One region of the Acetobacterium sp. UBA5834 genome, then DNA from elsewhere that is predicted to be linked to it. Evidence: predicted binding sites of a transcription regulator. Region 1 holds the regulator's gene; each other region holds the start of a gene.

The links. The regulator HrcA, encoded in region 1, represses chaperone genes, less so after heat shock. The targets are predictions, from matches to a motif close to TGTTAGCACTCNNNNNNNNNGAGTGCTAACA.
Region 2: the regulator HrcA is predicted to act here: its motif matches at 6,841-6,871, upstream of B3F51_RS00990 (Hsp20/alpha crystallin family protein).
Region 3: the regulator HrcA is predicted to act here: its motif matches at 1,320-1,350, upstream of htpG (molecular chaperone HtpG).

Annotation. Positions count from the first base shown of each region.
Region 1 is NZ_DJGY01000008.1:1,353-11,510, reverse strand. Features, by position in the region: gene B3F51_RS01195 (S-methyl-5-thioribose kinase) at 1-753, shown strand, start outside; gene B3F51_RS01190 (MOSC domain-containing protein) at 828-1,259, opposite strand; gene B3F51_RS01185 (RrF2 family transcriptional regulator) at 1,308-1,742, opposite strand; gene dnaJ (molecular chaperone DnaJ) at 2,069-3,241, opposite strand; gene dnaK (molecular chaperone DnaK) at 3,603-5,429, opposite strand; gene grpE (nucleotide exchange factor GrpE) at 5,557-6,126, opposite strand; gene hrcA (heat-inducible transcriptional repressor HrcA) at 6,135-7,169, opposite strand; gene hemW (radical SAM family heme chaperone HemW) at 7,318-8,487, opposite strand; gene B3F51_RS01155 (tyrosine-protein phosphatase) at 8,596-9,708, shown strand; gene B3F51_RS01150 (glutamate-5-semialdehyde dehydrogenase) at 9,994-10,158, shown strand, end outside.
Region 2 is NZ_DJGY01000007.1:21,227-31,384, reverse strand. Features, by position in the region: gene B3F51_RS01020 (Crp/Fnr family transcriptional regulator) at 1-412, shown strand, start outside; gene B3F51_RS01015 (hypothetical protein) at 645-2,030, shown strand; gene B3F51_RS01010 (methyltetrahydrofolate cobalamin methyltransferase) at 2,061-2,867, shown strand; gene B3F51_RS01005 (S41 family peptidase) at 3,146-4,612, shown strand; gene B3F51_RS01000 (sensor domain-containing diguanylate cyclase) at 4,659-5,753, opposite strand; gene B3F51_RS00995 (DJ-1 family glyoxalase III) at 6,186-6,743, shown strand; gene B3F51_RS00990 (Hsp20/alpha crystallin family protein) at 6,895-7,344, shown strand; gene B3F51_RS00985 (Fic family protein) at 7,406-8,461, opposite strand; gene B3F51_RS00980 (RNA-binding domain-containing protein) at 8,730-10,025, shown strand.
Region 3 is NZ_DJGY01000067.1:91-10,248, forward strand. Features, by position in the region: gene B3F51_RS13465 (LL-diaminopimelate aminotransferase) at 1-1,179, shown strand, start outside; gene htpG (molecular chaperone HtpG) at 1,378-3,273, shown strand; gene B3F51_RS13475 (ABC-F family ATP-binding cassette domain-containing protein) at 3,828-5,360, shown strand; gene B3F51_RS13480 (LuxR C-terminal-related transcriptional regulator) at 5,486-7,963, shown strand; gene B3F51_RS13485 (anaerobic nitric oxide reductase flavorubredoxin) at 8,133-9,320, shown strand; gene asrC (sulfite reductase subunit C) at 9,618-10,158, opposite strand, start outside.

The DNA.
Region 1 (10,158 bases):
CTGCATCTTACCAATTATAAAAAATCCGAGGTTGAACGCTTCTTTGTCAACCCCGAATATACTGCCCTGGTGCCCTTCCTTTTCCACGAAAACATCGGCGTTTCCTGGGAACGGGAGATGATTCCTGGCACCGCTGAAAAACGGGCTGAACTGGTTGAAAATCCCCAGATTAAAGCTCAGTTTAGGCGGCTGGAAGACAAGTTTCTTAACGATCGGGAATGCCTGATCCATACCGACTTGCATAGCTCCAACATCATGATCAGCGCCGATGATGTCCGCATCATTGATGGTGAATTTGCCGGTTTCGGTCCCCTGGCCCAGGATTTTGGCCGACTGACTGCCAGCCTGACCCTGAACTATCTTTCCTGGTTTGGCGATGACACCCAATCCGCCCCGGAAAAAGCCGATTTTCAGGCCTATCTACGAGATACCATCACCGATCTTTATACCACCTTCCAAACGGAATTTCGCCAACTGGTGGAAGCCCACCGGGAGGAAAGCTACAGCTTAAAAACACTTGATGTGGAAGGCTATCTCACCGATCAGCTGCAAAACGCCCTTGCCTACACCGGTGTCAATGTGATGTCACGACTGGCTAATCGGGGCATCTGTTACGATCTGCTGCGGCTGCCCGAAGCCGCCCGATTGGTTCCGACGCTACTGGGCATGGACATTTCAAAAGAGCTACTGCTCAACCATCGAAACTACACGACGATCACCGACTACACCCGGTTGCTAAAAAACCTGGTTTAATCATTAACAACACCTAAAATGCCGCTGTTTTCCAAAACGAAAACAGCGGCATTTATGTTACTACACAAAACAGCTTACACCAGTACTGCAATGGTATCGCCAGCTTTTATATAGCCACCTACGATCACAGCAGTAAAGACAACCTCATTGGCCAAAACGCACTTTCCGTTTTCATCACCGATTTCACAGCCAAAGCATTTTTTTCCAATCTGGGTAATCTCCTGAACGGTTTCGCCAATTTTTACCCGGGTACCCAGCGGCAATTTAAACAGCTCGATGCCCTCGGTGGTGATGTTTTCATTAAACCGCCCCGTGCATAAACCTGCCCCACTAATTATTTTTATTTGATCGGTGTCATCACGGCCAAACAAACAAACCTGTCTTTGATCCCGGCCACCGTGATGATCCCCCTCAAGTCCAAACCCCGGGATAAAAAGAGCGGGTTGATCCAGACGATTGCGCTCACCCTTTTTTACGCTTCGATAAACAGCGCTAACCTTTCCCAATTGGTTCACCTGCTTCTTTCATATATTTTTATTGCCACTTCATCGTGTTTAAATAAAATACTCGCAGGTGCCCTTTTCATGATAGGACTTTACCAGATCTGCCAGGGTAATATTGTCCACCACATTTTCAACTGCTTCTTTTATTTGCCGCCAGACATCAACTGTAACACAACGATCCGCCCGGTCACAGCCACCCGGTTCATCCAGGCAGGCAACCGGAGATAACTCCCCTTCCATCAGCCGCAAAATCATCCCGACAGTATAGTCTTCCGGCGGATTGGCCAGCTGATAGCCGCCCTGAGAACCCCGGACGCTCCGGACAAACCCCGCCCGGGAAATTTGGGTAATAATCTGTTCCAGATATTTTTCAGAAATTTCCTGACGCTCAGCAATCCGTTTGATGGGAATATATTCCCCAGTGTTATTTATCGCCAGATCCAGCATCAGCCGCAACGCATAACGCCCTTTAGTTGATATTTTCATAATCGGTATCCTCCTGATAGTCGGTGGTTTTAATTGAGCACTGACAACATCCCCGCATAAGCCTGGTGATTTGTGGTCTCAATCCTCTTCCTTCCGCATTCTACTTCTCACATTTTTATATCGCATACTCAATTCATATCAGTTTTATATGTTTTTCGTTTTCATTATATGCCTCCAGCTTTTCTTTGTCAACTAAAAAATGCCGGATTTCTCCGGCATAAATTAACTTTTGATTAATACGCATGGCGTACCGCCAATTGTTGTGTTGTCTTATACACATCAAATGATGCTTGGCGAGGGCTTTCGAACTTGTCGCCTGAAAATGATCAGGCATCTTTTTTGGAATGACTTTCCTTTTCTTCGGCTTCAACCCGAGACCAGAAACGTTTCCCTTCCGGATGCGCATCGTCTCCGGTTACCTTGGCATACTCGTTTAATGCATGACGCTGTTCACGATTGAGCTTACGGGGTACTTCCACCTTAATAGTAATAAACTGATCCCCCCGACCCCGGCCGTTAACATTGGGTATCCCTTTTCCTTTAAGTCGGAATACCTTACCGTTTTGGGTACCTTCTGGTATTTTAAGCTTGATTTTGCTGTCAATGGTCGGTACCACAATGCTGTCACCCAACGCCGCCTGGGCATAGGTAATGGGCAGTTCATAATAAACATCGTCATCGCTGCGTTTAAATAAGGGGTCTTCCCGAACGCTTATATACACCAGCAGATCACCGGCACTGCCGTGGTTTGGCCCGGCGTTGCCCTGACCTCGCAGTGGCAGAATTGAACCGTCATAGACACCAGCGGGAATTTTGATGCTGATGGTGCGTTCTTTGGATTCAAGTCCGGAACCATGACAGGTGGGACACGGTTTATCAATGATTTTGCCTTCACCATGACACTTGTCACAAGTGTGAACCTGTTGAACTGTTCCAAATGGCGTCTGCTGTCTGACATAAACCTGACCCGAACCGCCACATTGGTCACAGGTTTTTGAAGTCGATCCTTTTTCAGCACCAGAACCGCCGCAACTTCCACATTCTTCATTACGTTTAATCTTAATTTTCTTTTCGATGCCAAAAACGGCTTCATGGAAAGACAGATTAATACTGATCTTCATGTCGGAGCCCCGGTTGGAACGTCGACCACCACGGCCGCCGCTAAAACCACCGCCGCCGCCAAAGGCGCTGAAAATATCGCCAAAGATATCCTCAAAACCACCAAAACCACCGGAAAATCCGCCGCCACCGCCGCCAAAGCCAGCATTGGGATCAACCCCAGCGTGACCATATTGATCATAGCGGGCTTTCTTATCGGCATCACTTAGAATTTCATAGGCTTCATTGGCTTCCTTGAATTTTTCTTCAGCTTCAGCATTCCCCGGATTTTTGTCCGGATGGAACTCCATGGCTTTTTTTCGGTATGCTTTTTTTATCTCATCCGGACTGGAGTCTTTACCGACCCCCAGCACCTCGTAGTAATCTCTTTTTTCACTCATAAATACTCTCACCTCTTTTGAATCCTAAACACCAACTAAACAACTATTTATTATACCTTTTTGAAGCAACGATTAAAAGTCTTTTTTCGTGGAGCGTCTATTTCAACAATCTGCAAATCATGGTCCGTAGGGGCGATCCGCGATCGCCCGCGCATAAACGTCAGCTTCTTGATCCACGCTCCGGGCGATCGTAGATCGCCCCTACAATTGCCTCCACGAAACTTTTCAAAACGCTCACCCGCATTTTGAGCCGTTTACGGGCAGTCGCCAACTGCAGACGCGCTTGCGCTTGGCTCATTGCCTCCACGAAAAAGAGTGGCAGCCTTGGCTGCCACTGGTTTTTGCCGGTTTCTGGCAATTCTTACTCTTTAACTTCCTCATATTCAGCATCCACAACATCGTCATCACCCTGATCTGCAGTTTCCTGTTCGTCAGGTGCCTGTTGTGCAGCAGCTTGCTCATACATTTTTTGAGCTAATGGGTAGAAGGATTCATTTAATGCTTCGGTTGCCTTTGTGATGGCTTCCACATCATCCCCTTCACTGGCTGTTTTCAGCTCGGCAATGGCGGCTTCAACCTTGGCCTTATCATCTTCTGAAACCTTGCCTTCCATTTCTTTCAGAGACTGTTCAGTTTGATAGATTGTGGAATCGGCAATATTTTTAGCTTCAATCAACGCTTTTACTTTTTTATCTTCTTCAGCGTGTTGTTCTGCTTCTTTAACCGCTTTATCAATTTCTTCATCACTCATGTTGGTGGTCGATTTGATAACGACATTTTGAGATTTACCGGTTCCCATATCTTTAGCCGACACATTGACAATACCATTGGCATCAATATCAAAGGTTACTTCGATTTGTGGAATTCCTCGTCTTGCTGCCGGAATCCCGGTTAATTGGAAGCGACCCAATGTCTTGTTATCCTTGGACATTTCTCGTTCACCCTGTAAAACATGGATGTCGACAGCCGTTTGATTGTCTGCTGCCGTCGAGAAGGTCTGGCTTTTCTTGGTTGGAATTGTGGTGTTTCTATCGATCAACCGGGTGAATACTCCACCTAATGTTTCAATCCCCAGAGATAATGGGGTGACATCAAGCAGTAATACGTCATGAACTTCACCAGCTAATACCCCCGCTTGAATCGCTGCTCCGATGGCTACACATTCATCCGGGTTAATCCCTTTGTAGGCTTCTTCACCGGTAATGTTTTTAACGGCATCCTGTACGGATGGGGTTCGGGTCGAGCCACCAACCAGAATTACCTTATCCAATTCATTTTTAGAAAGGCCGGCGTCTTTCATGGCTTTTTCAACGGGTCCAATGGTACTCTTAACCAGATCTGAAGTCAGTTCATCAAATTTTGCCCGGGTCAGGGATAATTCCAAATGCTGTGGACCCTCTGCCGTGGCGGTGATAAAGGGTAGATTAATGTCTGATTTCATAACCGTCGATAATTCAATTTTGGCCTTTTCAGCTGCTTCTTTAAGTCGCTGCAGAGCCATTTTATCATTTTTAAGATCAATTCCATGACTTTTCTTAAATTCAGAAGCCATCCAATCAATGATTTTCTGGTCAAAGTCATCACCACCCAGGTGATTGTTTCCATTGGTTGCTTTTACTTCGAAAACGCCATCCCCCAGTTCCAGAATGGATACGTCAAATGTTCCGCCACCCAAGTCATAGACCATAATTTTGTCATTGGCATCTTTATCCAAACCATAAGCCAGCGCTGCTGCGGTTGGTTCATTGATTATTCGCAGTACTTCCAGACCAGCAATCCGTCCGGCATCTTTGGTCGCCTGTCTTTGGGCATCACTGAAGTAGGCCGGTACGGTAATAACCGCTTTACTGACAGTTTCACCCAAATACGCTTCGGCATCCGCTTTAAGCTTTTGCAGAATCATGGCTGAAATTTCCTGAGGGGTATAACTTTTGTCATCGACGGTTACTTTACGGTCGGTGCCCATATCCCGTTTAATTGACGAAATGGTGCGATCCGGATTGGTAACTGCCTGTCGTTTGGCAACCTGTCCCACCAGTCGCTCACCATCTTTGGCAAAAGCAACAACCGATGGGGTCGTTCTATTTCCTTCGGCATTAGGGATTACGACGGCTTCACCGCCTTCTAATACGGCTACACAAGAGTTTGTGGTTCCTAAGTCAATCCCGATAATTTTTTCTTTACTCATATCTATTTCCTCCTGAATTGTTTACTATTTTTTAAATAAAAACTCGTTTCTGGTGATAAGACCAGCGAATTTTTGATTCTTTATGATTCTATTGCTAATTATAATTTCATTTTTAGCTGCTGCAATGCTACTTGCTGCAAACCTTAACCATGGCTGGCCGGATTACCTTGCCCTTGAATTTATACCCCTTCTGGAATACGTCCATGATCTCCTGGTCTTCTTTTTCTTCGTCCTCACCAACAGCAACGCCATGGTGAAGATTGGGATCAAAAGGACCTTCGCAGATAATTTCTTCCAGTCCTTCTTCTTTGAGAACATCCTTAAGCTGCTTAAAAACCATTTCCAGTCCATCAATATAACCCTTGGCTTCCTCGCTGGCATCGGTTAAGGCGGCTTCCGCCCGCTCCAGATTATCCATTACCGGCAACAGCTTGGTAGCAAAGTTCTCTGATGCAAATTGATACATTTCTGTTTTTTCTTTTTGACTCCGCTTTTTGAAATTCTCAAAATCAGCCTGAAGTCTGATCAGGCGATTCAAGACGGCCTCATCCTCCTTTACAATCTCCTTTAGGACCTCTTCAGGAGATGTCTCTGCTGTTTCTTCTGCTGCCTCATCGGCTACTGTTTCTGCTTCATCTAAAAGCGCTTCTTCCGTTTCTTCTACGGTTTCTGTTTTAATTTCCTCTTCTTTTATCATCTAATCACCTATTTCATTAATAAATTTGAGATATGTAAATTTAACTCATTGCGGATATAGTTAAGAACCGATGACACATTATCATAGTTCATCCGGGTGGGTCCGATGACGCCAAAGGCGCCCATCATTTCGCCATCCAACTCGTAGGTAGAAGTAATAATGCTGAAGTCTTTAAGATTTTCATTGTCATTTTCACTGCCTATTTTTATCCGAATGACCTGGTTGCCATCCTTGGATGCCATCATTTCTGAGAGCACCTGCTTTTCCTGAACAATATTGATCAATTGCTTAATTTTATTGACGTCGCTGAACTCCGGATAATTAAATAGATTGGTTAATCCGGTGGAGTGAACCTCCGAAGCGTCCTCCATCAAGGCTTTTTTTAGATGCGGGATAATCTCATGGATCAATTTACTTTCCGCTGGGGACAATTCCTGAATCTGATCGATTAAATCCGAGCTCATCTCACTGAGGACGGTGTTTTTAAGAAATCCATTAATCACATTGGAAAGCTTCAGTGCCAGGATGGTATCAACCTCATGAGAAAGGGTTACCTCAATATTTTTAGCCATCCCCTCCTGGGTCACTACTACCATAAGTACCCTGTTTTTAATTAAAGAAACAATTTGAACATGCTTACAGTTAAAATTTGTAACTCGAGGCGCCAGAACGACTGCTGTATAGTTGGTTAGCTGCGACAAAACCTGAGCAGTATGCGACATCGTCGGTCCCAGTTCAGTGGTATGATCCAGAAAGCCGCGATGGATATCTGTCCGGATCATCTTCTCAAGTTTTTGGATCTCCATAATTTCATCAACGTAATAACGATAGGCTTGCTGGGTTGGAATCCGTCCCGAAGAGGTATGGGGTTGAACCAGAAAACCCAGTTCTTCAAGATCAGCCATCTCATTTCGAATGGTGGCCGGACTGATACCCAAATTACATCTTTTTGAAAGCGTCCGGGAGCCAACCGGCTCGGCGGTATTGATGTAATCACGGATGATCACTTCTAATATTTTCTTTTTACGTGCGTTAAGTTCCATGATTCACCTCGTTATTAGCACTCGCAATAATTGAGTGCTAACATCTGAGTTAAATATAACACCCTACCCCTACTTTGTCAACTAGTTTCTATAATGGCTTACTCACTTTTTAAAGTTTTCTTAAGTTATTTTTTCGACCTGATTGCATCTAGACAAAAGCCATAAATACCTGATTTCCAAAGTCCTGCCCCCTGGATGTCAACTTCAAAACCGTCCCGTCCCATACCAGTAATCTGGCGGTGATCAACGACTGGATAACATCGCCAAACGGGACAAAATAGCTTTCTCCGAAACGGGCGCAAAAATCATCCTCCCGAATCCCTCTCAGTTTGCGTAATCCCAAAAACATCCACTCACGCATTTGCTCCTCCGGCGTCATCGCCGGTTCAAAAATTGCCGGTGATTTGTCCGCCTTGAGCAATTGGCAATACTCATTAAGTTCATTACTGTTTCCATAACGTTGGCCATTAAAATAACCATGGGCCCCCAGTCCAAAACCCAGATAAGGCACCAATTCCCAATATTTTACATTATGTCGACTCTCATATCCGGGTCGGCAAAAGCTGGATATTTCATAATGCAAAAATCCAGCTTCTTTTAGAAAACCATCCACGGCCCAGTGCATTTCCCGTTCTTCATCTTCATCCGGCAGATCCAACTGACCTGACTCTACCCAGTTAGCCATTGGTGTTCCTGACTCCAGAATCAGGCTGTAACAGGAAAGGTGGGTGGGGGCATAATTTATTACCGCCTGTACGGTTTCCATCACATCGGTGATCTTTTGTCCTGGCAAGCCCACCATTACATCCACGCTGAAATTATTGAATCCCGCTTCTTTTAAGAGCTCCATCGCTTTTTTAAAATCGGCTTGACTGTGAACCCGACCAAGGATTTTTAGCAGAAAATCCTGCCAGGCCTGCAGCCCCACGCTGGCCCGATTGATCCCCGCCTTTTTGTAGCGTCTGGCTTTATCGGCAGTCAGCGTCCCGGGATTGATTTCAATGGTGATTTCGGCGTCGTCCTTTACCTGAAATACTTCGTTTAACAGCAAAAGAGTTGCTTCAATGTGTCTGACATCAACCGCAGAAGGTGTTCCCCCACCAAAATAGATGGTATCCACTGCTGGTAACGCAAATTTTTTATTTTCTTCGATAAATTTTCTAATTTCCTTATGCAAGGCTGCAAAATAATCTCTGATTACTGCCTCACTCTGACGAGAGAATGACGAAAAATTACAATAAGCACATTTTTTGAGACAAAACGGAATATGACAGTAAATTCCCAGACCCGGGCCATCAGTAACACTTAACGTATTCATACTTAACTCCTCACATTTTAGGACTTTTTGATTAAGTTTATGCTATAATCATAACATATAATGAATCAAAAAACAGATCCTATGGAAGTCACAGAAAGGAAATCATCAATGAAAAAAACGACCACCCTTGCCATAATTGCTGGCGCAGCTGCTGCTATCCCCGCTTATTTTCTGGTTAGCAAACGAATCCGGAAAAAACAGTCACCCCCATCTACCACCTGGTCTGAAGCACTCACTAAAGAAACGATTCTCAACGAACCCCTGTCTGAAAATTTGCCTCCAGTAAGTATGTCAACGACCGAATCCGCTCATCCTGATAAACCGAGTAAAACCACCTCCGCTGAGGTTACTCCTGTTTCCGAGTCCGAACCACAAAAATCCACCTATCCGGGGTTGATTGCCCCCAATGGTCGGATCTTATATAATTTCAAAGATGAAAACAATCTGATTTTTTGTGAAGAAACCCAGTTGAGTAAACGTCTGATCCAACTGGAAAATTCCATCAACATTCGGGATATCGGCGGCTACACGGGAATCGATGGTCGCAAAATCAAGTGGCGAAAAGTGATCCGTAGTGAAGAACTGGCCCACCTTTCCGATAAGGACGTCGACTATTTTTCGGCCCTACGCCTTAAACATGTCTTTGATTTCAGAAATGAATCCAAATCAAAGCGTCAGGCTGATCGCTTGCCCAAAAATACCGAATACCATCTGCTACCAATTTTTTCCAGTGCCGATATGGAACTGGACCATCAGGACTTCACTCAACCTGGCGTAATTGATGCATTTATGCGCCATATTTACAAAATCCAGACTGAAGATCGGGCACAGTGCTTTGCCGAAGTGCTGAAATACCTAACCGAACCATCGGAATACCCGATTCTTTATCATTGCACCAACGGTAAAGATCGTACCGGTTTTATGACCTATCTGATTTTGAGTATTTTAGGTGTTAATGAAGAGGTGATCCTGTCTGACTATACGCTGACGAATCTGACCTTTGACGAGAGTTTTAACCTGCTGGGTAACATTATGTCTGAAGAACTGGGCATTGAAAATTATCACCTCTGGGAATTTTATGGTGTCAAGCCCGAGTGGTTAAAGATTTCGATGAACTATGTCAACACCAACTTCGGCAGTGTGGAAACTTATTTAATGGAAAAAACTGATTTGCGGGAAAAAGATTTTAAAAAGATTCGAGAGAATTTATTGGCAAAATAAAGGCCGTCATTGGGGTGGCTTACCCACCCCTACGAAGAAAACAATAACTCTGTTAACACATATAATGTCACACATCATAGTGTAGGGGCGAATCGCATTCGCCCGGAACGTTGGTCAATATACAAACGTCCCTCCGGCGGGTAAAACCCGCCCCTACGAATCCATATTTACAGTTTATTAAAATACGACTATCACACATTAGTTTGTAGGAGTGATCCGTGATGACCAAGGGGGTCAGACCCTCGCCCTGAAAAACCCAATCCCAAAATTTAGGAGGAAACGCCAATGCAAATGGAACAATGCGGAAAAATCGCCCGGGATGCGGGCATCCTGTTAGCAGCCACCGACGGCCAGCTGCGAAATGCCGGTCTGTTGGCTATTGCCAACGCTCTGGAAGAAAACAAAGAAGCGCTTGCAGCTGCCAATCAAGTCGATATGAAACGCTCTCAG
Region 2 (10,158 bases), on a different contig from region 1:
GATGATGCGGTCTTTTGCCTTTACGGCAGTCACCGATCTGGAAGTGTTTGTCTTTAATCGGATCGGCTTTGAGCGGTATGTTAATTCCAATCCGGATCTGAATATGGCGATGTACCAGGCGTATATTAAATTGGTGTCGCTGAATGGTCAGGAACTGGCCAACCAGTTATTTTCCACCGGCATGGAGAAGATCTGTAATTTTTTTTATATCTATTTAAAAAACACCAATGAGCATGATCAGCGGATTCCCTTTTCCCAGCAGGCGATTGCCGAATTCGTGGGACTCAACCGGGCCAATGTGGCCAAGTATTTAAAGATTCTCCGGGAGGAGCAGATCATTGATACCCGGCGAAACCAGATTTTTATTATAAACATGGAAAAATTGCGACAATTTTGCTCACAAACCATTTAGATAATCTTAAAAATATAAAAGTTTACAAAAAAACCGCCCTTATGTCTTTTGCGAGACAGAAGGGCTGTTTAGATTTTGCTATGATGTCGCTAGAGCTGTAAACCTTTAACGGTCAATCAGGCAAAATTACTTTTGCTTAAAAATAAAAGAAAGTGATTCGTTAACTGCATCCGATGTGGCCGTTTGATGATGCGTCTGGTCATTTTAAAATAAATTTACGTGGAGGAACAAAATGAGTGATGTTTTAGCCTTGCAACAAAAACGCAGTCAACTGTACCGTGATTTCTATACCAATACCATACCCGAGCGGATGCCGATTGGGATTACCCTGCCCCAGCATCTGGTGGCCGAATATGGGGGCCAGAATCTTTTTGATTTTCAGTTTAACTATGGGCTTCTGTCCGATCCGGCCCGCGATCTGTGCAAAAAAATCTATTCGGATTCCTGTCCGGTGGCTCCGGCTAATTTTTTGCTGTCCCGGACGCCGTCGATGTATCAGCTCTATGGTTCCCAGTCCTTTGTGATGGGCAATGGCGGTTTTGTCCAACATCCGGAGGTGGTCGGGATGCTGGATGATGAGTACCCCCAGTTGATTGCAAATACCTTTGACTTTCTGGTCGAAACAGTAATTCCCCGACAGCATAAAAATCTTGATCCTCAGAATCCCCTGATCATGGCAACTGCCATTCAGATGGGCAAGCAGGCGCTTACAAATGACGAAATGGCCTTTCTGCCGACATTTTTTGAACTGATCCAGACTCATGGCTATTATCCCGGCAGTCCGCTTGGCTCCTTTAATTTTACCGAAGCCCCACTGGATTTTATTGCTGATCAGCTGCGCAGTTTTTCCGGCATCAGCATGGATGTCCGCCGACATAAAAGCCAGCTTCAGGAAGCAGCTGACGCCGTGATGCCGTTGCTCTTTCATTGGGGTCTGCCGGGGAATATTAATCCCCAGGGCTCGGTCTTTATACCGCTGCATATGCCGACCTTTATGCGGGAAAAGGATTTTGTGGAAATCTACCTGCCGTCCTATCAAACGATGCTTAAGCAGTTTGCGGCGGTGGGGGCCCGTCCCAATATGTTCTGCGAACACGACTGGAGCCGTTATCTGGATATTCTAGAGTCAGAAATTCCGGCGGGTTGCCAGCTGGCTTTTGAATATGGAGATCCCCAGACCATTAAAGACAAGCTGGGCAAAAAATTCCTGTTGACTGGCTTATTCCCCAGCGCCGCATTAAAGACCGATACCCCGGCCCAGATTGTTGACCGGGCCAAGGCGTTTCTGGATATCATGCTGCCTGGCGGCGGTTATATTTTTGGTTTTGATAAAAACCCACTGACCTTAAAGGAAGTAAACCTCGACACCCTGGCGGCGCTGACCGAATTTATCCGGGATTACGCAACCTATAAAAACCCCGGGGATACTTTTGGTACACCGCTTAACAGTGAAGGTTTTGTTTTTGATGAAAACCAGGTACCAAAGCCGCAGTCACGATACCTGTTTGATTGGGACAGCTTTAAACAAAAATATCCGCTGACCCCGGATTTTGCCCGGGCCAATTTTGAACGGTTTAGCAAGGAAACCTTTGATTTTTACATGAATCTGCTGATATAATGGAGAAAACAGACAAAAAGGAGAAATGCAGTGATTATTATCGGAGAAAAAATTAACGGGAGCATTCCGGTGGTGAAGGCAGCCATCGAAAAACGGGATGCCGCTTTTATCGCTGACCGGGCCATCAAGCAGGCCGAAGCGGGAGCGGATTTTATTGATATATGTGCCAGCACTGCGCCGGAAGAGGAGATCGAAACGCTACAGTGGCTGATAGCGGTGGTGCAGGATGCGGTGGACACGCCGCTGTGTATTGACAGCCCCAATCCCCGGGCCATTGAAGCCGTCTTTAAAGATGCCAACAAACCGGGGATGATCAATTCGATTTCCGAAGAAGGAGACAAGTGCGAGATCCTGTTGCCCTTGCTGGCCGGAAATAGTTGGGAAATGGTTGGCTTAACCTGTGACAACAAGGGAATTCCCTGTGATCTGGAAACCAAGCTGGCAATCACCGGCCGGATAGTGGAAAAGGCTGATAAACTGGGGATCACCCCGGATCGGATTCACATTGATCCCTGTGTGATGGCCCTGTCAACCGATAACAATGCTCTGGTCAACCTGGGTAACGAAATCCGGGCCATCAAGGCGCTCTATCCAACCATCCACGTTACCGGGGCGATCAGTAATATTTCCTTTGGTTTACCGGTACGACCACTGCTGAATAAAACGGCCATGGCCTTTGCCATGGAAGCGGGGATGGATTCGGCGGTGCTGGATCCGACAAATCGGGAAATGATGGGCACCATCTTCGCCACCTATGCCCTGATGGGACAGGATAAGCACTGTCGCAAATACAGCAAAGCCTATCGGGCCGGGATCATCGGGCCGGTGGGGCAATAAATAAACTATACCGGGTCGTGGCGAAGCGCCGCAATCCGGTATTTTTTTAACCCGACGATCAGCAAGCGGATTAAATTTATTGGATAAATGACTTAAAGTGTTATATAATAACCTTAATTTAAACTCGGCGGAAAACCTGTAATCGCAAAATGAGTGAGCTTTATTATCGTAACAGGGCTCGTGGCTCGTCGGTTAAAAAAAGAAACCGTCAAGCGCTGAAATTTTGCTGTTGATGGCAGAAGTCTCGGGGATTTCCGCAAGCTTTGAAAGGAGTTCTTATGCAAACCAGGGAAATAAAAAAACTACTTGCGATTCTTTGTATCGTCATCGTCGTTGCCGGGATTCTTGCCTATTTTGACCGGCCACCGACCCAATCGGAGGCAACCAACGATTTTAGTGACCGCAGCTGGACAGCAGCCTTTGAAGCGCTACACGAAACCCTCGCGCAGGAATATGCCTTCACAGAATGGAAGGGAATTGATTGGGATTCCCTTCATGCCACCTATACACCCCAGATTGCCGCCGCCCAAAGCAGTCAGGATTTTAAAGGCTACTATTTGACGCTGCGGGCTTATCTCAATGAAATACCCGATGGCCATGTCCGGGTCAACAATCTTAAAGAAATTGATGATTTGTTTATTGGTGGCGGCTATGGGCTGGCACTTGCAAACAGCAGTGATCATAACATTGTCATCAGTTGGGTTGATCCTGCGTCGCAGGCCTTTGCAGCCGGGCTGCGGCCGGGGACAGAAGTGGTTTCCTGGAATGGCCAGCCGATCCGGACGGCGCTGGAGCAAACCGAAACGCTGCTTTGTGGAACATCGGCCACCACCGAATATCTGAATCTGAAAAAGCTGGCCTATCTGGTTCGGGCTCCGATTGGCCAGCCGGTTGAAATCGGTTATCTGGGGGCTGATGGGGTAACCCTGGCAAGGCTGGTTGCTTTTGATGATGGGGGCCAGTCGCTTCGCAAAAACTATCCGGATGCAGTGGTTTCCAATAAACTCAGGGATATGTTTGTCGGGGTCGATAACCCGGATCCGGTGCCAACGGCGATGGTGGAAAGCCAAACGGTGGCTGATACGATCACTTATGTAAAAATTCAGGGAGAACTCGATGCTGATCTTCAAGAAACCGGAAAAACGCAGTCAACCCTGGAGCTGCTTCGTGATGCCATTGCTTCTGCGAAACAAAATGGTAGTCAGGGGCTTATTATCGATCTTAGGAATAATATTGGCGGACTGGATCAGATGGCGGCGGATATGCTGGGATTTTTTTATGATCAGCCAGCCTTTTATGAATACCAGAATCTCTATAATCCGGCAACAGGGGCATTTGAAATTCAAGAAAATGAAGACGGCAGTGTTGGTCTGACCATTGCGCCGACCCAACCGCATTATGGGGGAGCGGTGATTGTCTTGATCAATCCCAAGTGCGTCAGTTCCGGAGAAGGGCTGGCGATGGGGCTTCAGAAACTGCCCAATGTCAGAACGCTGGGTTTTTATGGCACCAATGGATCATTTGGCCTGGCTGGCGCTGAAGCCTTGATGCCCGGTTCACTGACGGTCCACTGGCCGTCGGGACAGTCGCTGGACGAACAGAAAAACATTCAGCTGGACAGTCGTAATGGCAACGGCGGAGTTCGCCCGGATCTGCTCATTCCGATGACGGCGGAAAATGCCATCCGGATTGCCAATGGGGAAGATGTCGAGTTGGCCGAGGCCATCCGGCTACTGCAAAACTAAGAAGACTACTTTCGTTCTCAGCGGGTGGTTGTTTGAGAGTCCAGGTCTAGCCCAACTGCACCTGGTTGCGACCGGCCTTCTTGGCGGCGTACATGGCGTCATCGGCCCGGGCAAGCAGGTCAATTAGGGTGCCCCGGCCCTGATAAACCGCCACCCCCAGACTGGCAGTGATGTGGGTCGGATTGGTAAACGGGTGTCTGGCAATCTTTAACCGGATTTTTTCACCAAAAAGCAGGGCTCCGGTGGCATCGGTATCGGGCAGAATAAAAACGAATTCTTCGCCGCCCCAGCGCCCGACCCGATCCGTCTGGCGGATGTTGTCAAGCAGTACCGTCGACAACTCATTGAGGATCAGATCCCCGGCCTGATGGCCAAAACGATCATTGACCCACTTGAAATGATCGACATCCAGAAAGATGACGGCAAAGGTCGAATCCGTGCGGTTGGCCCATTTATACTCATCCTCCAGCAGATCCTCGATCCGGGAACGATTGTAAAGCTGGGTCAGTTTATCAGTTTGCGAAAGCCGGATGATTTCCTCCCGCAGCCGCACCTGCTCGGTGATATCCCGGGATACGCCCAGCAATCCTTTGAGCTGATCCTGATCATCATAAACCCCGGTTAGAACCGTGTCGGTCCAGAAGGCCTGGCCATTTTTGGTATATTGCATCTGTTCAAAACGAACCGAATCAAAGCGTTGGCCCCGGGCAATTGTCTGTCTGACCAGGGCCATGGTGCGTTCCATGACCTTTAAGGTTTCCGGCAAAAAATAGTTGATTTCAAGAAAATGATGGGTGACCTCGTCCACCGTGTAGCCGGTCATCCGCTCCACCGAAGGGCTGATATAGGTAAATTCACCATCGAGGTTGACGGTGCTGATAATGTCGCTGGCGTTTTCAATCAGCAGCCGATGATGTTCTTCACTTTCCTTAAGCTTTTTCTTGAGGGCGATCAACTCATCCAGATCACAGATGTCGCCGGTATCCGTTTTTTGGGCCTCACTAACAAATGCCTGGATGTGTCCAAGCTTCCCAATCAGCAAAAGAAAATCGGGGTCATCGGCGTAACCGGCTGGCAGCGGTGGCTTTTTTCCATCCAGCAGGGCATTGAGATAAGCAATCAGGGCGTGGGTATCTTCCATAATAGTCTCCTTTATCGTCAGGGGAATTGCCAAAATAAAAACGCAGTGGCTGGCATTGATGTCAGTAGCTTTATACCCAATCGCCAGGTGAACATGCAAGGACTGGCACTTAAACTGGGGTTTGGCTTGAAAGGAAATGATAGCACATCCCGATAGAAAAAGCAGAATAAAAATTTGTCGGGCGTTTAAATAGTCGTTGTTATTTAGCCTGCTTGGGACTAGAATAAGATAAACGGATAGGTAATAGTGAAATTAAAAAACATCGAACAATGGTTGCTTTGAGTGCAGTTTCCACAAACGATTTCGTAACGTGTAGGCGAACTGGCGATAGCCTGTCCGCCGTACAGTGTAGAAATTGTTTCGTGCGAAACTGGGCCCAAAGCGCACGGCAGTTTTGCAAATGACTAATTAAGCTCGTAAAGGAGGAGAAGGATGAAGGTAATTGTTTTTTTAGCACCGGGATTTGAGGAAGTGGAGGCCTTAACGGTTGTTGATTATTTGCGCCGCATCAGCTCGCTGACGGTTGAGATGATCAGCATTGCAGATGGGCTGATGGTGACGGGCAGCCATCAGATTGAAGTCAAGGCCGACCGGCATATTGACGAGCTGAGTGACCTTGACAGTTATGAGGCCGTCGTGATTCCCGGCGGAATGCCCGGGGCGGCCAACTTAAGAGATGACCCGCGGGTGATTGGCGTGGTCAGAGCGATGGAAGCGGCCGGGAAAGTAGTCGCCGCCATCTGTGCCGGGCCGATTGTGTTGGCCCAGGCGGGGATCATCACTGGGAAAAAAGTGACCTCCTATCCCGGCTTTGAAGATGCCTTTCCGGATTCTTGCTACCAGCAGGCAGCGGTGGTGCGGGACGGCCGTATCATTACGTCCCGGGGGCCGGGAAAAGCGGTGGACTTTGCCCTGGAACTGGTGACTGTTCTGGCAGGGGCGGAAGCGGCCGAAACCTTGCGTAAAAATATTCTCTATGACCGGAAGTAAAAACCCATCATCGGATTAACTGACCGCCTTAAAAATAACTTAAAAGGCTTTACAGAAGTATTGACAGATAAAAAAAAAGATGGTATAAAATAACCATAGTTAGCACTCGCTAAGTGAGAGTGCTAACAAAATACAATGTAAAGGAGTAGTTATGATGACAGCACTGATTCCGTTTAACAGAAAAAGAAATGATTTGATGAATACCGGTTTTAATGATTTCCAGAATATGCTTGACGACTTTTTTGCAGAAGGTTGGCCGATGCGAAGAAGCTTAGCGGGTGACACCTTTAAAATTGACCTCCAGGACAATGAAAAAGAGTATATTGTTGAGGCCGAGCTCCCCGGCTTCCAGAAAAATGAAATCAGTCTATCCCTGGAAGAGGGTCGACTTCAGATAGCCGTCAAGAAGGAAGAAACAAAAGAAGAAACGGATAAAAACTATGTTCATCGGGAACGAAAATTCACGGCCATGACCCGCAACGTCTTTCTGGCTGACGCCGCCTCGGACGACATCAAAGCCAAGCTGACTGATGGGGTTCTGACCATCACGGTGCCCAAGCAGGCCAAGCCGGAGCTGACCAGACAAATTGAAATTGAATAACGCACCAATAAAAACGCCCTATTTGCAGCAGATAGCCCGCAAATAGGGCGTTTTTATAGTTTTATTTATTAGTATTACGGATATAGGCGGTATTCTTACCAGCCCCAGTTTTAATAATATATCCTTCTTTTAATAAAGATGCCAACGCAACCTCAACTGTTGATGTACTAATATCGGGGCATTTTTCTAAAATTACTCGCTTTGACAGCTTTTGAAGGGTGTCATCAAATAGTTTTCTTATCCGTTCTTGTTTGGTCAGGCTTCGATCCTGAAACAATTCAACACGGGTTGAAAACTCTTTGTAAGCCCTCAAGATGACTTCAAGGTAATACTTAACAAATGTAAAATAGCGGTTTTTTTCTTCCTGCCATCCAATTGAGCTGTCATATAACACCTCATAATAGGTTTCTTTGGTATTTTCGATAATCATTTCAATACTCAAATATTTCCCGACAATATATCCGGAGCGATATAAGATCAGTAAGGTCAGCAATCGGCTCAATCTCCCGTTTCCATCATTGAAAGGGTGGATGCAAAGAAAATCCAGCACAAACATTGGAATTAACAGCAACGGATCATACTTATCAGCGTTCACTGCTTCAATAAAAGTCGTCGTTAAACGATCGACTGCGTCAGGTGTTTCAAATGCAGAAAGCGGTTGAAATCTTACCTTACGTTTTCCACTTACATCGGTTTCAGCAATAATGTTATCTGAATTTTTAAATTTTCCACCACTTGAAGACGGACTGAAGTGATATAAGTCTCGATGTAATTGTAAGATAACATTTGTGTTTGGGGTAATGTGATCGTAGTTTTCGTGAATCAAACTTAACACTTCCCGATAACCGGCAATTTCACGCTCTGATCGGTTTTGTGGCTCAGCCTTTAGTTTTACCAGCGCATCCAAACGTTCATCGGATGTATAAATACCTTCGATTCGGTTTGAAGCACCAGTACTTTGAATCTTTGCAATTTCCAGCATGGACTCAAGGATATCGGGTTTCGCTTCAATGAACAACTCCTGCTTTCCCTTATATTCATGAATTGCCGAGATTAAGTTCATTAACTCATAATGCATTAACTCATCAGGGAGTTTTGTGTAATCAAACTTTCGCATTTTCGATTCCTTTCTGCCTAATCGTTTCTCTTTCTGCACAATATTATCAACTAATTGTGCAGAAGTCAATCCTCTTAGGTAGAATAATCGAAACGAGCATTAACATATTGATTTATAAGTTAGGCACGTGGGCAAGAAACGCCCTATTTGCAGCAGATAGCCCGCAAATAGGGCGTTTTTATTGGTGCGATTCTAACCACTAAACTTGACAAGAATGGTTAGAATCGGTTAGAATAGTGACAAGAATGACAGGGGAGTTGATGAGAGAATGCTAATTGAGAGCGAAACAACTGAATTTAAACAAAGCTATGTTGACGAGATAAAAAAAACAATCGTCGCATTTGCCAATACCAATGGTGGTATTTTGTATCTCGGGATTAACGACGACGGCTCCATCGCAGGGGTAACAGATGCGGATGAAATCATGTTAAAAGCATCAAATGCCATTCGAGATGCCATCAAGCCGGATGTCACCGTATTTGTCAAAACGGAACCGGTGATCATGGAAGATAAACCTATCGTCAAGGTAACGGTTCAAAAGGGAACGGCTTGTCCTTATTATTTGTCTGGTAAGGGAATCCGTCCCGAGGGTGTTTATGTCAGACAAGGGGCTTCATCCGTTCCGGCAACAGAAACGGCGATCATTAAAATGATAAAAGAAACCGATGGCGAGCGCTTTGAGACGGCCCGTTCGCTCAATCAGGATTTGACTTTTCAGGAGGCTGCCAAAGAATTTAAAAAGCGGGGCGTACCCTTTGGCGAAAATCAGTTCAAGAGCTTGAAGATGATGAGTACCGCTGGCATCTTCACCAACTTGGGAATGCTCCTGTCGGATCAATGCAATCACAAAATTAAAATGGCCGTTTTTCAGGGGAATGATAAATCAGTGTTTAGAGACCGGCGGGAACTCACCGGTTCGCTGCTCAAACAACTAAACGAAGCCTATGATTTTATTGATCTCTATAATGGAACCCGCGCCGAAATTGTTGGTTTGTATCGCTCCGATAAACGAAATTTTCCACCGGAAGCCGTTCGGGAAGCTCTACTCAATGCCCTGGTTCATCGGGATTACGGATACAGTGCCGGCACCCTGATCAGCATTTTTGATGATCATCTGGAGTTTGTCTCGGTGGGCGGATTGGTTCGGGGAATCACCTTTGAAGACATGATGTTGGGGATTTCAATGACCCGGAACGAAAATCTGGCCAGTATCTTTTATCGTCTGGCGCTGATTGAAGCTTATGGGACGGGGGTACCAAAAATTCTCAAAGCTTATCAAGGGGAACGGATTCAACCAAAAATTGAAGCGACCGAAAACGCCTTCAAAATAACCCTGCCCAATCGCAATGAAATGCCCGGAAATGAAACGATGATGGGGATCGAAGCTGAAATTCTGACGCTTTTAAAAAAACAACCCGAGCTCACCCGGCGTGAGGTTGAAACCACCCTGGAGCTGAGCCAAACAGCTGCAGGCCGGTACCTGAAAAAGCTGGTCACAAACGGCCTGCTGGAAGCCGTAGGCAAGGGCAAAAATACCCGTTATCGTTTGCGAAAGCCAAGTTAAGCAGCTACACCACAAAAAAACGATCAGGCCAATGCCAGCAGGGAATCTTAAAGCTTAGGCGTGTCTGTCACCCGGCCGAGTTTTCTTGACTTTTTATCCCCAATAAAATACAATATTAAGTACAGAATAAAGT
Region 3 (10,158 bases), on a different contig from region 1:
ATCGCACGACGGGTGGAAGCTTATAAAGCGGCCAATCCGGAGGCAAACATCATTCGATTGGGGATTGGTGATGTGACGAAACCGCTACCCGAAGCAGTCATCACCGGCTTACATAGCGCAGTTGACGAAATGGCCAGCGAAAAGACATTTAAGGGCTATGGTCCGGAACAGGGCTATGATTTCCTGCTGGAAAAAATTATCGAGTTTGATTTTAAAGCCCGGGGCGTTGAACTGGCGGTGGACGAAATCTTTGTCAGTGACGGTTCCAAAAGTGACACTGCCAATTTTCAGGAAATCTTCAGTCAGAATACCAGAATTGCCATCACCGATCCGGTATACCCGGTCTATGTCGACAGCAACGTTATGGCTGGTCGAAGTGGCACCTTAGGTGCTGATGGCAAATGGAGCGACATGGTCTACATTCCCTGTACCGCTGAAAATGGCTTTGTTCCCCAATTACCAACCGAAAAGGTGGATCTGATCTATCTTTGTTTTCCCAATAACCCGACTGGCACCACCATTAATAAAACCGAACTGAAAAAGTGGGTGGATTATGCCAAAGCTAACCAGGCCATTATTCTGTATGACGCAGCTTATGAAGCCTATATTCAGGAAGATGATGTCCCTCATAGTATCTATGAGATCGAAGGTGCCAAAGCGGTTGCCATTGAATTCCGTAGTTTCTCCAAAAATGCTGGCTTCACCGGAACCCGTTGCTCCTATGTGGTGGTGCCCAAAGAAGTGATGGGCTACACTGAAGCCGGGGAGCCGGTTGAAATCAATAAACTATGGAACCGTCGCCACTGTACTAAATTCAATGGTGTGCCCTACATCATTCAAAAAGGCGCTGAAGCGGTGTATACCGAAGCCGGTCAAGCGCAGATTAAGGCTCTGGTGGCATACTATATGAATAACGCCAAGCTGATCCGTGAAGGGGTTGCCAGTACTGGCATTGAAGTTTTTGGCGGTGTCAATGCTCCCTATATCTGGCTGAAAACGCCAGAGGGCATGGATTCATGGAGCTTCTTTGACAAACTCCTCACCGAGGTCAACATTGTCGGAACCCCTGGTGTGGGCTTTGGTCCCAGCGGTGAAGGCTATTTCCGACTAACCGCTTTCGGCAGCAAAGAAAACACTGAAGAAGCGATCCGACGTTTCACCACCGAATTTAAATTATAAGATCCTGCTAAACAAAAGATGCCCGGCAACAATGCTTGTCCGGGCATTTTTTATAGGACGGTTACTTGTCTCTGAGCAGTCACTCAGCCTTAAAAAATCATTAAAAGTGTTGACACTTTTCATAAAGTTACTTACAATATTGTTAGCACTCTTTCAGAAAGAGTGCTAACAATATACAAAATGAAGAAGAGGTATGTTATGGAAAAGAAGCAGTTTAAATCTGAATCCAAGCGTCTGATGGATTTGATGATCAATTCAATTTATACTAATAAAGAAATTTTTCTACGGGAATTGATTTCAAATGCATCGGATGCCATCGACAAGGTTTATTACAAAACATTAACCGACAAAGATAAAACCTTTAATAAGGACGACTACTATATCCGGATTCATCCCGACAAGGACAACCGTACTCTGACCATTGAAGACACCGGGATCGGAATGACCGAAGCGGAACTGGACGACAATCTGGGAACCATTGCCAAAAGCGGTTCCAGCGATTTCAAAAGCGAACAGGAAATGGAAGAAGATTTCGACATCATCGGTCAGTTTGGAGTCGGCTTCTATTCGGCCTTTATGGTAGCTGACAAGGTTACCGTGGAAACCAGGGCGGTTGATTCCGAACAGTCCTATATATGGGTTTCAGAAGGGGCTGACGGTTATACCATCGAACCGGGAACCCGCAAAACCCATGGTTCTAAAATTACCCTGCATCTCAAAGAAAATACCGAAGACAACAACTACGATGATTATCTGGAGCCTTACCGAATCCGTCATCTGGTGGAACATTACTCCAATTTTATCCGCTACCCGATTAAAATGGTGGTTGAAAATAGTCGCATTAAAGAAGAAACCAAAGACAGCGATAATCCGGAATACGAAACCTATCTGTCGGATGATGTGCTGAACTCAATGATCCCGATCTGGCGCAAAAATAAAAATGAGCTTACCGATGAAGACTACAACAATTTCTATCATGACAAACGACTGGGCTTTGATGCCCCGTTGGCCCATGTTCACCTCAGTATTGAAGGGGCCATGAGCTACAAGGCGATTCTTTATATTCCCGGTCAGGCGCCTTTTGACTACTACACCCGGGATTATGAAAAAGGTCTGGAGCTTTATTCCAACGGTGTCCTGATTATGGAAAAATGCAGTGAGCTGCTGCCGGATTACTTCAGCTTTGTCAAAGGGGTGGTGGACTCGGAAGATATTTCCCTGAATATTTCTCGGGAAATGCTCCAACAGGATCGTCAGCTGCGACTGATCAGCCGCAAAATCGATTCCCGAATTTCTGAAGAACTCAAAAAAATGCAGGAAAACGATCGGGAAACCTATGAAAAATTCTTTAAAGCCTTTGGTAACCAGATCAAGGTGGGTACCTATGATAAATGGGGTCAGGACAAGGAAAAACTGCAGGACTTCCTGCTCTTCTATTCATCCAAAGAAGGCAAGATGGTGACCCTCAAGGAATACGTGGAGCGGATGCCGGAAGACCAGAAATACATCTATTATGCCACCGGCTCATCGGTCAGCCAGCTGGAAAAACTGCCCCAGGTTTCGATCATCAAAGACAAGGATTATGAGATCCTGTATTTAACCGAAACCATTGATGAGTTTGTCACTCAGACCTTAAGACAATACGGCGAAAAAGAATTCCGTTCCGTATCCAGCCAGAATCTGGGACTGGAGGCACCGGAAGAAGATCAGAAAGACGATGCTGAGCAGACTTCCGAAGTGGATGAAAAGCTGTTGGCAAAAATGAAAGAACTGATCGGTGATGAGGTGGTTAAGGTTAAAACCACCGCTCATTTAAAAGATGACGTGGCCTATCTGTCCACTGAAGGGGATCTGTCCATTGAAATGGAAATGACCTTAAACACCATGCCCCAGGGTGGCGATGTGAAGGCCAAGAAAGTGCTGGAAATCAACAAAAACCATCCGGTTTATGAAAAACTGAAAACTTACTATGAAGCCGACGACGAGCAATTTGCCCTTTACACCGAACTGCTTTACAATCAGGCCCGCCTGATTGCCGGACTGCCACTGGACGATGTGGTGGCCTTTACCAAAAATATCAGCAAGCTGATGTAGATATAATCACAATACTTTCAGAAAACCAGTGTCGTTTAAGATGAATGGCGCTGGTTTTTTCTGCCATTTGACAAGTCCAGGCAATTTTGCTACACTAATAACAGTAACTGAAAGGTATGAGATGATGATTTTAACAATTGAAGCAGCTCTGACAATGGGATTATCGATGAGACATTGTTTAGAGCCTAAAGATAAAGTGTAAAACTTTTATTCTCATCGGTCTAAGCGCTTGATAGGATAGCAGTTTACTAGAGTTTATTGGCAAACTCCCGTACCGACCAATTGTTAATCTGTTGTTTCCTGCAGACTCGGACAGGCTATCGCCGTGTCCGCTCTGATGCAAACAACATGATATAACAATTGTCGGTACTACGTTATTTGTTTGATTATAGGCTATAGCATGCTATACTTTGTTTTACTGCGCCTAAACCGATAGCCATACAAAAAGTTTTAAGGCCATAACGCAATGCTCGTTATGGCCTTTTATAATGACAGAGAGTCAGTATAAGGGTGACTCTCTGTTTTTATTTTGTGAATTTTTAAAGGAGAAAAAAATGGGACTATTGGACGTTATCAATTTATCACATTCGTTTGGTGATAAAATTTTATATCAAGAGGCTTCCTTTGAACTGTTCAAAGGTGAGCACATGGGGATTGTCGGACGCAATGGTACTGGCAAGACCACTTTGTTAAATACCCTAATTGGTGAAATCATTCCCGATGGTGGGGAGATTCGCTGGCAAAAGGGCATTAAGGTCGGATATCTGGATCAGCATGCCCAGATTGATCAGGAGATTACGGTGTTTGACTATCTGAAAACATCGTTTCATGAGCTCTACGAAACCGAAGCCCAGTTGACCAGAATTTATGAAAACATGGCCAGCGACTGCAGTGAAAAAGCCATGAACCGGGCTGCTAATCTGCAGAGCTTGCTGGAAAACTCGGGCTTTTATGAACTGGAGAGCCGTGTGTTAAAAATTGCTGATGGTTTGGGGATTACTGCCCTGGGAATGGACAGCTTTTTGGAAAATCTCAGCGGCGGGCAGCGGGCCAAGGTCATTCTGGCCAAGCTGCTGCTGGAAGAACCCAATGTGCTGCTGCTGGATGAACCCACCAACTTTCTGGACAAGGAGCATGTGACCTGGCTCACCGATTATTTAAAAACCTATGAGGGCACCTTTCTGGTGATTTCTCATGACTTTGATTTTCTGGACAAGATTACCACCTGTGTCTGTGACATTGAATTCTGCACCATTAAAAAATACAGCGGTAATATTTCAAAGTTCATTGAGCTGAAAGGTCTCAGACGGGAAAGTTATATCCGGGAATTTGAGGCCCAGAAAAAGGAGATCAAGAAATTTGAAGACTATATTTCCAAAAACAAAGCCCGGGCTGCCACCGCCAGTATGGCCAAAAGCCGGCAGAAGCAATTGGATAAAATTGATCGGCTGCCACCACCGGAACTGGTGCCCAAACCCAATTTCCGCTTTAACGCATTGCACATTTCGGCCCAACGTTCTTTGAGTGCCAAAGATCTGGAAATTGGCTATGATTATCCGCTGCTATCTAAACTTAATTTTAAAATCGAGTCAGGTCAGAAAACCGTGATTACCGGGTTTAACGGGATTGGCAAATCCACCCTGCTTAAAACCCTGATCAAGCAGATCCCGGCGATTTCCGGCAAATTTAAATTTGCCGACAATATCAAGGTCGCCTATTTTGAACAGGATCTCAACTGGGATAATCCCACCCTGACCCCCATTCAGGTGGTCTCCGATGCTTATCCCAAACTGTCTCAGAGTCAGTTGCGGCGCTATCTGGCCCAGTGTGGTTTAAAGGCCAAAAGTATGCTTCAGAGCGTCGACACCCTTAGCGGTGGGGAACAGGCCAAGGTTAAAATCTGCATCCTGATGCTGACACCGGCCAATTTTTTAATCCTTGATGAGCCGACCAACCACCTCGATGCCGATGCCAAAGAGGTGTTAAGAAAAGAGCTGATCAAATGGACTGGCAGTCTGATTCTGGTCTCCCATGAATCCTCTTTTTATGAGGACTGGGCCGATGCGATCATCAATATAGAAGGTTAATGCCAATAATAAACGATGTCCTCAAAAAAAACTTAACAGATGTAAAAAATCCGGCTATAATAAATTAATCGGTAGTTATGATTTGCCTGATTTAAAATAAAATCACACAATGAAATGAGACATTCGTGAAAATACAATTTTTACAGCGAGAACGCATCAATAAAATATTGGCCAATCTTTTTGATTATCCGTTGACCATCGTCGAAGCGCCCATGGGTTACGGAAAAACAACGGCAGTCCGGAATTTTCTTAAAGCAGCGGGGCTTCAGCCGATCTGGATCACATTTCAGCCGGAGACGGGGTTTATTGATTATTACTGGCACAAATTTGCCACCGCAGTTAGCCGGATCGATCAAGCCAGTGGCGAGACCCTGAAACAGCTGGGCTTTCCGGTGGATGTCCCGCAGATGGATCAGGTAATTTCGGTGCTGTCGGACATGGTTAGTGATGAGAAAATTATTCTGGTGTTGGATGACTATCACTTGACCAATAGCGAACCGCTGAATCGCCTGGTGGCGCAGATTGTTTCGGAGGGGATCGAAAATTTTACTCTGATCCTGATCACCCGCAATACGGTTCATTTAAACAGCGCCGAACTGGTGGCCAAAGGATATTGTCAATTGATCAATCAGGATCTGCTCAAATTCACCGAGGCAGAAGTCCGGGATTATTGCCTGATGATGATGGACACCATTTCTGAAAAAGATGTACAGCAAGTAAACGACTATGCCGGCGGCTGGATAACCCTGACCTATATGCTGCTGCTTGGACTGGAGCAGGGGATTCCAGTGGGCCTGAACATGACCATTGAAGAGCTGATCAATCAAACCATTTTTTCCGGTTATGACAACACCATCCAGGATTTTCTGATTCAACTGTCGGTGATGGACGCCTTTACCGAAGAACAGGCCCGGTTTATTACCAGCGAAGCCAAGGCTGGCGTGATTCTTGGTCATCTGAAAAAGGAAAACTCCTTTATTTATTTTGATGAGATCAATAAAAGCTATCAGATTCATCATGTGCTGCTGGATTTTTTGCGAACCAGACAGCGGTTTTCCCCAGAACAACGACAGATGGTGTATTATCGGTTGGGGGAATGGTATCTGATCCACCAGGAGTTTCCCAAAGCTTATCGTTATTTTTATCAGGCCGGCGCCGATCGGCGCATCCTTGAGCATTTAAATAATCCCGAAAATATCCGCAATGAGTTGGCTGAATTTGATGGCGCCGGGGAGCTGTTTGCCAAAACCCCGATCGCAGTGCTGCATCAATACCCGCTGGCCTATTTGCAGCATATTCTGGTTTCGCTGCTGCGGGGAAATGACGAAACGGCGGCGGTCTGCTGCCAACAGCTGGCCGAATTGGAGCAGTATTTTACCGCTTTGGATGATCACACCCGACCCGATAAAAACCGGATTTTGGCGGAGCTTAATATTGTCCGCAAGTTCACCCTCTTTAATCATGTCGAAGCGTCCACTGCCCGGAATGATCTGATCAATGAGCTGCTAAATGGGGAGCAGTCCTACATTATGCAGCGGGATAATGAGTTTACCTTTGGCTCGCCCCATTTACTTTACAATTATTTCCGGGATCCGGGGGCCTTCGAAAAAACCGCCGCCCTGGTGATCAAGAAATTTCCAGTTTACCCCCGCTATGCCAACGGCAATGGCACCGGTTCAGAACACCTGGCCAGGGCTGAATTTGCTCTTGAAACCGGCAACTGGACCGAGGCGCAAATAAACAGTGACAAGGCGATTTATAAAGCCCGAACCAAAGAGCAGTACAGCATTATCATTTGCGCCAACTTTAATTTAATTCGGCTGGAGATTTTTCAGGGGCATATCAATGACGCCCTGAATCGCTTCCGGGAATTGGAAAAAGAAATTCTGGCCGTCAAAAACCCTATTTTCAACACCACACTGGATATTTGTAAGGGTTATATTTATGCCTGCCTGGATCAGGTGGAAAAAATTCCCTTTTGGCTCCAGATCGGCAATATGACAACGGCGGATCTGTTTTATCAGGGGGTGGCCTTTAATTATCTGGTTTATGGCAAGGCGGTTGTGGCCTCCCGGAATTTTGTCAAGCTTGAGGTACTGGTTGAAAGCTTTGGGGAGTATTTTTCGATCTATCATAACCAGTTGGGCTTTATTCATAACGGCATTTTTGACGCCATTGCCAAATACCATCTTAACGGCCTGGGAGCTGGGCAAAAAGTCCTTAACCGGGTGCTCACCGAAGCACAGCCGGACGGGATTGTCATGCCTTTTGTGGAGAATGCACCGCAGCTTTTGCCAATGCTCAAAGCGTCGGCGGCCGAGCACCCGGAGGACCCATATCGCCACAAACTGGTGTCACTGAGTGAAAGCTATTGTCAGAGTCTGAAAAATGGCGAATTGTTCCGGGTAACGCTGACCCAACGGGAACACGAAGTGTTACTGCTGACCGCCAGGGGGTTAAAGCGTGAAGAAATCGCCAATCGGCTTTTTATTGCTCCGGGCACGGTAAAAACCCATCTCCAGAATGTCTATAAAAAACTCGAAGTAAATGGTAAAAGTGCTGCCATCAAAACTGCAGTCAAAAATGGCTTGCTAAGCATTTGAAATAATTTAAAACACCGGTATTACAGTGATTGGTTGTAATATCGGTGTTTTTTTATCCACAGGTTGGGTAAAACAACCGATTATTTATAAGAATTCCGGGTAGATATCATTAAAGGATATTTTTAAGCGTAAGGTTTTGTGAATTTAGTAGTGTATGAGAGGGAAAATGATGAAAAAATTAATCAAAAACAATGTTAGCTGGGTTGGTAAAGTGGATTGGGAACTGCAGCAGTTTCATGGCAATGAATTTTCAACAAATCATGGCTCCACCTACAATTCCTATTTGATTCAAGAAGAAAAAACGGTATTAATTGACACGGTGTGGATGCCCTATGCCAAAGAGTTTGTTGAAAATCTCGCCCAGGTCATTGACTTGAGTGAGATCGACTATATTGTGGCCAACCATGGGGAAGTTGACCACAGCGGGGCCTTACCAGCACTGATGGAGAAAATTCCCGATGTACCGATTTACTGTACCGAAAACGCAGTTAAATCGTTAAAGGGTCAGTATCATCAGGACTGGAACTTCCAGGTGGTTAAAACCGGGGACAAGCTGGATCTGGGTAATGGCAAAGAACTGATTTTTGTGGAAATGAAGATGCTCCACTGGCCGGACAGTATGGCTACCTATATGACAGGGGACAATATACTATTCAGTAATGACGCCTTTGGCCAGCATTATGCCACCGAAAGATTGTATAATAACCTGGTTGATCAATGTGACTTGTACAAAGAAGCGATGAAATATTATGCCAATATTCTCACCCCGTTCAGTGCCATCCTGCGGAAAAAACTGGACGAAATTATTGCCTTCAATCTGACCATTGATATCATTGCCACCAGCCATGGCGTGATCTGGAACGACAACCCGATGCAGATCGTTGAGAAATATGCCCAGTGGGCCGGAGATTATCAGGAAAATCAGATTACCATTATCTACGACACGATGTGGAACGGCACCAAAACCCTGGCTGAAAAAATAGCTGAGGGCATCGGTCTGACCGACCCGGATGTCGAAGTGAAGGTCTTCAACCTGGCCAAAAGCGATGAGAATGATCTGATCACCGAGGTCTTTAAATCAAAAACGGTGTTGATTGGCTCACCGACCATCGGCGGCAGTATTCTTCATTCCATTGCTGGTTTTGTTCACCTGATGAAAGAGCTGAAGTTTAAAAATAAAAAAGCCGCCGCCTTTGGCTGTTACGGCTGGAGTGGTGAGTCTACCAAGGTATTAAATGAATGGCTGACTGGTGCCGGCTTTGAAATCATCAACGAGGGTATCCGCAATCAGTGGAACCCGGACACCGCCCAACAGGAACTGGCCATTGACTTTGGCAAACAAATCGCCAAAGCTTAGAAATGGATTTGTGAATAATAAGAACATAATATAAAAAACGACTTAATCGTGAGACAAAGTCGTTTTAGGTTACGGCAACTACCGTACCGACCAATTGTTAATCTGTTGTATGCGCACAATTCGTACAGTTGCAAATAAAAATTCGGCTGAACATCGGCGTTTCGTTGCAACTGTTCGCCTTGAGGCACACAACATGATATAACAATTGTCGGTACTGGGTTAGTTTTCAAGAATTAATGAGAATAGAAAAAAACGACTTAATCGTGACTAGGTCGTTTTTTGTTCGATCATTAAAAATCAGACATAGTGTATGCCGCTCCAGTAAACGGGGTTTTTGACGATGGTGCGGGAATCCAGTTCCACGCCATCCATGGCCCATTTTTTAAATTCTTCAAAACCGGTGCGGTCAATGATGTAGCCGATGTGTTCTTTGCCGCCAGGAGCATCCCGGTCGATGTAATTGGTCACAAAACCGTAGGTGTTTTTGACGATTTTGATAATCGCATCTTCGGTGGCCCAGACCAGGAAGTCTTCAGCCAGCCGGGGATTCCGTTTGCCGGTACGACCCATGATCACCAGTCGGTAGTAGGTTTCCGGGCTGCGGGTCCAGGCCCGGGTGGGGCAGTTGATGACACATTCGCCGCAGCCCACACATTTTTCAGTGTTGCGGACAATCCGGTAGTTTTCCACCGACAAAGCATCCACCGATTTTTTCTTGCAGGCCTTGACGCAGGCCTGACAGCCCATACAACGTTCTTTTTCATATTGGGGTTCAGTCATACCGATGATCCCAAAATCATGCATCCGGATTTTGATGCAGTCATTGGCACAGCCGGTG